Linked DNA regions of Prochlorococcus marinus str. MIT 0917. The protein of the gene in region 1 interacts with the protein of each later gene in a pairwise test. Links are inferred from orthologs where the notes say so. Each region holds a gene or a part of one and is shown on either strand. Other genes may lie near its edges. The genes, in order: leuS and ligA.

Region 1 (3,456 bases):
TCCCATACTAGCAGCATAAACATTTAAGATTTGTTCATTTATTGTAATCTTTCCATTAGGAACTGTTAAATTATTCATTAACAATTTTGTAGGTATATCTTCAGGAGAAAGGATAGGTTCTCCCATATTAACTTTAATATTTTCATTATCAGAGATAGATGTAAGAATAAGACCAGCCTTGGTTTCAATTCGAATCTCAGACTTATCCTTAATTTCATTATTATCGTTTAAAAAAGCAACCAAGCATCTTATACCGTTGCCACACATTTCTGGTTCAGAACCATCAGAATTAAATATCCTCATTCTCGCAAAACATTTATTATTGGATTCTAATATAAGAATAATTCCATCAGCTCCGATACCAAAATTTCTATTACATAGATGTTCAATAAAATTATCTTTATTTTCTGTAAATAAATTATCTAATTTATTACCACGAGCATCAAAGATAATGAAATCATTACCAAGACCTTGATATTTTGAGAAATTATTTTTCATAATTTTAAGTTTGTTTAACTATGTTCATAGAAAATAAAGCGTTCTTGGTAGTAATTTCAGAACTATTCGCGTATTGGGCATCAATTTATGAGAACATTATCTGATTGGTAAATCAACTACTGAAGGAGATGTTCCTTGAATAATACTACTTCAGAGATAATTGACCAGCGTTATAAGCCTCGTGATATTGAAGCTTATTGGCAAAAAGAGTGGGTTAATCAAGGGCTCTATAGAACAAATACCGAGGTAAACAAAGACAATACTTTTTATGCCTTATCAATGTTCCCATACCCTTCCGGTTCATTACATATGGGGCACGTGAGGAATTATGTCATTACAGATGTATTGGCAAGATATAAAAGGATGCAAGGTTATAACGTCCTTCATCCAATGGGATGGGATGCCTTCGGTTTACCGGCTGAAAATGCAGCAATAGAGAGAGAGACAAGTCCATCTACCTGGACAGATAAAAATATTTTACAAATGAAAGATCAATTAGATCGACTTGGATTATCAATAGATTGGTCTAAAGAAGTTACTACTTGCAAAGAAGATTATTATAAATGGACTCAATATATATTTAATCAATTACATAAAAATAACCTTGCCTATCAAAAAAAAGCAACAGTAAATTGGGATCCAATTGATCAAACTGTTCTTGCAAATGAACAAGTAGATGCTGAAGGTAAATCTTGGAGATCTGGAGCTAAAGTTGAGAAAAAGGATTTAAACCAGTGGTTTTTAAGTATTACAAGTTTTGCCGAAGATCTAAATAAGGATTTAGTTAAGCTTAAAGACTGGCCAGAAAGAGTCAGGGTTATGCAAAAAAATTGGATTGGCAAGTCAATCGGAGCAGAAATAACTTTTGATATTAAAAATCACAATCAAAAATTAACAGCTTTCACTACAAGAATCGATACAATCTATGGAGTAAGTTATCTTGTATTAGCATCAAATCATCCACTAATTGATCAATTAATAAATGATAAAGATATCGATCAACTAATAGAGTTTAGGAATACACAAGAAAAGTTAAGTGATCAAGAACGTAATTCAGATAGTAGAAAAAAACTTGGAATGTATTTAGGAGTAAATGCAATTAACCCAGCAAATAGCAAAGAGATTCCTGTTTGGATTGGCGACTATGTGATTATGGAATATGGAACTGGAGTTGTCATGGGTGTTCCCGCTCATGATAGTAGAGATTATAAGTTTGCTAAATCATATGATTTACCCATTAATCATGTCATAAGACCCAATAATTATGAAGATGATAGTTATTTAGACTCTGTGTATGTTGATAAAGGAGTAATGATCAATTCTGATATATTCAATGGAATTGAGTCTGATATTGCAAAAACAAAAATACTTCAATTAGGATCCAATGCTAATTGGGCAAAACCAAAAACCACATATAAGTTAAGGGATTGGCTTATATCTAGACAAAGATATTGGGGTTGCCCAATTCCGATTATTAATTGTAAGAAGTGTGGTCAAGTAAGAGTCCCAGACAAGGATCTTCCTGTTTTGCTACCTGTTGATATTAAATTAACTGGTAAAGGCAAATCACCTTTAACGACAAAAACCGAATGGATAAATACCTGTTGTCCTAAATGTGGACTTGAAGCAAAAAGAGAAACTGACACAATGGACACATTTATGTGTTCATCTTGGTATTTTTTAAGATATATAAACCCTGGAAATGAGGAACATCCATTTATAAAAAGTGAGATAGATAAATGGCTACCTGTTAAACAATACGTTGGTGGTATTGAGCATGCAATCCTTCATTTACTTTATTCAAGATTTTTAACCAAAGCATTAAAAAGCTGTGGATTATTAAATATTGATGAACCCTTTAAGAAACTATTAACTCAGGGAATGGTTCAAGCTATTACTTTTAAAAATCCAAATAATAATAAATATTTTTCAAAAGATCAAATAAAAGATATTGATAATCCTAAAGATCCAATTACTGGAGAAAATATTGAAATTATCTATGAAAAGATGTCGAAGTCTAAATATAATGGTGTAGACCCATCATTAGTCATAGATAAATATGGTGCAGACACAGCTAGAATGTTTATTCTTTTTAAAGCTCCTCCTGAAAAAGATTTAGAATGGGATGACTCAGATGTTGAAGGGCAATATCGATTTATACAGAGACTCTGGAAATTTGTTATTAATACCGTAGAACTAACAAAGACTAATTCAAGATTAAATATAGAAAAAGATAAGTCTAAGGACGATGAAGCCTTACGTCTAATTAATATTGCTATCAAGGAAATTACTGATGATCTAGACCATCTTCAATTTAATACAGCAATATCTGAACTGATGAAAGCCGTGAATGGCCTAAGTTCAATAGTTAATTACTGTAGTAATGAAACTCTAAATAATGTTATTTCAATTTTAGTCAAAATAACTTCTCCATTTTCTCCTCATATTGCAGAAGAGCTGTGGAAGAGAATCGGGAATACTCAAAGTATTCATCTTCAATCATGGCCTAAATTTGACGCAGCTGCAATAGAACAAGCTACTTTCAAACTGATGATTCAAATTAATGGAAAAGTTAGAGGATCAATCGCGGCTAGTAAAAATCTATCTAAAGAGGAATTAGAGAATATAGCTATTAAAAGTGAAGCAGCTCTAAAATGGATAGAGGGGAAAGAACCAAAACGAATAATTGTTGTTCCAAATAAATTAGTTAATATAGTTATTTAGAAATCAAGTTTTCGAGATAATTAGTTTATCTGGATTTGATTGATTACCATTCATTGAATAAAGATCAGAATTTTCTGAAAGTTTTCTCATGATTAAATAAATAGATTCCGTTGAATCAGTAGACAATGAATTATTAATTTCATTTAATGTTCTTTCTTTACCATCATCCAATAGTGCCTCAATGTCTTTTTGAAGATTAATTATATTTGTTGCCGCTTTCTTCCCCGCTTCAAC
Region 2 (3,284 bases), 930 kb from region 1 along the record:
ATCCCAGCCGTAGTACGCATGCGGCCATCACTCCAACGAAGAGAGACTCTGGGAACTCCATTCTCGAACAAAGAGTTCTGAAAATGTTGTCTGTTTAATTCAAGAAATAATGGTAGAACAGGTATTAAAGACATTGATACCGAGAACTCGTTAGCATTATTATTCCGATAACATTCTGTCTAACTATCAATAACAAACAAGCTAATCTCATGGCTAATAAGTCAGAATCTATAACTAAACGGAATTAAAAAAATGGATAGTGCTCTTATCAAAGCAATTGGATTAAAAGCTCTCTTGGTTGGAGTTGGCGCACTTCTCCTTTTTTGGACTTTTAACGCAATCAAGCTAGTCATCAGTGCTAGAGGCATTAACCCTCTTGTGAAAAAGTTTTTTGATCAGATTGCAGCTGGCCGAATAGATGGGGCTTATAGACTTACGACAAAAGCTTATAAAACACATGTCAATAGACAAGAATTCATCAAATTTTTGGGTAGCTTGCAATTAAATCGATATAGAAACTTGAAGTCGGGGCGACCAAGAATAGAAGATAATCAAATAATGCTCACACTAAGCTTGAAATCAGAAGATAAGAAAAATGAAATGCCACTGGACTTCACTTTTATTAAAATAAACGAAAATTGGCAAATAGATCGTATTGCGAAAGCCAATACATAATGAAGCTAAATGTGAGAAGTGAATTCAAACTTGAATCAACATTATGAACGTGCAAAAGAGCTTAGAGCTTTACTCAATAAAGCAAATTACTCCTACTATGTATTAGATGCACCCGAGATAGACGATGCTGTTTATGATCAACTATATAGAGAATTAATTGAAATTGAAAATATTCACCCATCTTTGATTACTGATGATAGCCCTTCCCAAAGATTAGGTGGTGTCCCTTCTACAGGATTCAAAAATGTTGATCATAATATTCCACTTTTAAGCCTAGATAATGCGTTTAATATAAATGAATTAAAAGCATGGTACACAAGGATCAGAAAATTAATAAGTTCAGGAAATAAAGATCTCAAGGAAGATGAGAATCCAGAACTAATTTGTGAATTAAAAATTGATGGAAATGCTATTTCGCTAAGATATGAAGATGGGATTTTAACTAAAGCAGCAACTCGTGGAGATGGAAAAACTGGAGAAGATATCACTACTAATATCAGAACAATTTCTACAATTCCTTTAAGTTTATTATTAAAAAATCCACCCTCTTGGATTGAAATCAGAGGAGAAGCTTTCATGCCAAATAATATCTTTAATAAACTCAATATTGAGAGAAAAAATACTGATCAACCACCCTTTGCAAATCCTAGAAACTCCTGTGCAGGAACATTAAGACAATTAGATCCAAAAATAGTTGCATCTAGAAAACTTGACTTCTTCGCATATAGTATTTATTTACCAGAAAATTGGGAGCCAAATGATAAAGAATTGAAAAAACCAAATTCTCAATCTGAATCACTTGAATTTTTAAAAAGTATTGGTTTTAAAGTTAATACTACATATGAAACAAAAAAAAACTTAAATGAAGCAAATAGCTATTACAAGTATTGGGAAATCGAAAAAGATTCTTTAGCTTATGCCACGGATGGAATAGTAGTAAAAATAGATAAATTTGACATGCAAAACATCCTAGGATCTACACATAAAGCTCCAAGATGGGCCATAGCTGTCAAATATCCAGCAGAAGAGAAAGCGACTAAGTTAAGAAAATTAATTTTCCAAGTAGGTCGCTCTGGTGCTGTTACACCAGTAGCAGAGTTTGAATCTATTGAGCTTGCAGGAACATCTGTGAATCGTGCAACTCTTCATAATGCAAACAGACTTGCCTCTTTAGATCTTCATTATGAAGACACAATAATTGTGCGAAAAGCTGGAGAAATTATTCCTGAAGTTATTAGAGTTATAAAAGAATTTAGAACAGTTGATGCAAAATTAGTAAAATTTCCTCAAAACTGCCCAGCATGTAATTCCAAGTTAATTCAAGAAGAGAATGAAGCAATAACTAAATGTGTTAATTCTAGATGCCCAGCAAAATTAAAAGGTCTTTTGCGTCATTGGGTCAGTAAAGGATCAATGAAGATAGAAGGATTAGGTGAAAAGATTATTAATCAATTAGTAAATGAAGGATATGTGCAGTCAATCCCAGATTTATACAAACTTGAAATTGATTCCCTTTTAAAACTTGAAAGATTTGGAGAAAAGTCTGCAAAGAATTTACTAATAGAAATTAACGAATCTAAAAACAAAAATTGGCACAAACAGCTCTACGGTTTAGGGATACCTCATATAGGAGAAGCGAATGCTAAATCTCTCTCAAAAAACTTTCATAGCATCGAAGAACTCAATACTATTGCGAAGGAGGCACCTGAAAATATATCCAATATTTATGGATTCGGAAATGAGATGAAAGATGCAATAATTAAGTGGTTTGATGATTCTAATAATCAAACCTTAATTAAAGAATTAAAAGCAATTGGATTTTCTCTAAAAGAGAATTTAGATTCAAACTACAATTCAAACGAATCAAATATTTTTAATGGCAAAGTTTTTGTCTTAACAGGAACTTTAGATTCGCTTACAAGAGATGAAGCAAAAGAATTGATAGAAAGTGCTGGAGGAAAGGTCAGTTCTTCAATTAGTAAAAAAACTGATTTCTTATTATCAGGAGAAAAAGCGGGGAGTAAATTAAAAAAAGCAGAAGAGCTTGGAGTAAAAATAATTAACGAAACTGAATTTAAGCTATTATTATAAAAATGATTAGAATTTAAAAATGGATAAAAATCCAATCTTTTCTTTAATCAAAACAGAATGTGGACGCGCAAAATATGAAATGCTTGCTTCTAAAAAAGGTATATTTAATCGCATAAGACTTTATTGGTTTATCGTATTTGCAGCGATTGAAGATTGGAATTTAAAAGCTGATGCTTAATCTAGTCATTGAGAATCCTGATTTAGTTTTCTTGTTGAACGTAAAACTAAAATAACAACTAAAATAGTCGACAAAATACTAATTAAGCTCCAAATAAATGAACTAGTATCAGATCTTCCTGATAGTACTTCTCCAAAATTTGAAACTTTGAGTGCTAATGAGCCTAAGCTGCAATATAAAATTGTGCCAGGCAATATACCAATCATTCCAAGAGTAAAATCACGGACTTTTACCTCACTCAAACCATATGTAAAATTAAGTAAGCCAAATGGGAAAAGAGGAGAAAGTCTTGTGAGAAGAATGACTTTTAGACCCTCGCGTTGAACAGCTTTCTCCATTA

What was found.
Region 2: the proteins of leuS (region 1) and ligA interact in binary tests that used the Escherichia coli proteins (3 or more experiments, as listed by UniProt). The link is inferred for Prochlorococcus marinus str. MIT 0917 from one-to-one orthologs.

Annotation. Positions count from the first base shown.
Region 1 is NZ_CP114784.1:318,022-321,477, reverse strand. The notes cover bases 313-3,427. They hold leuS (leucine--tRNA ligase), read left to right. Parts: upstream 313-633; coding sequence 634-3,222; downstream 3,223-3,427. Other genes in these bases: O5637_RS01715 (glucose-6-phosphate isomerase), read right to left, coding at 3,226-3,427; dapF (diaminopimelate epimerase), read right to left, coding at 313-498. Outside these bases: more of dapF, read right to left, coding at 1-312; more of O5637_RS01715, read right to left, coding at 3,428-3,456.
Region 2 is NZ_CP114784.1:1,252,537-1,255,820, forward strand. Bases 287-3,229 are described here. They hold ligA (NAD-dependent DNA ligase LigA), read left to right. Parts: upstream 287-693; coding sequence 694-2,766; downstream 2,767-3,229. Other genes in these bases: O5637_RS07170 (hypothetical protein), read left to right, coding at 287-675; O5637_RS07180 (hypothetical protein), read left to right, coding at 2,786-2,944; O5637_RS07185 (TVP38/TMEM64 family protein), read right to left, coding at 2,950-3,229. Outside these bases: O5637_RS07165 (SprT family zinc-dependent metalloprotease), read right to left, coding at 1-134; more of O5637_RS07170, read left to right, coding at 253-286; more of O5637_RS07185, read right to left, coding at 3,230-3,284. UniProt on the Escherichia coli protein: DNA ligase that catalyzes the formation of phosphodiester linkages between 5'-phosphoryl and 3'-hydroxyl groups in double-stranded DNA using NAD as a coenzyme and as the energy source for the reaction.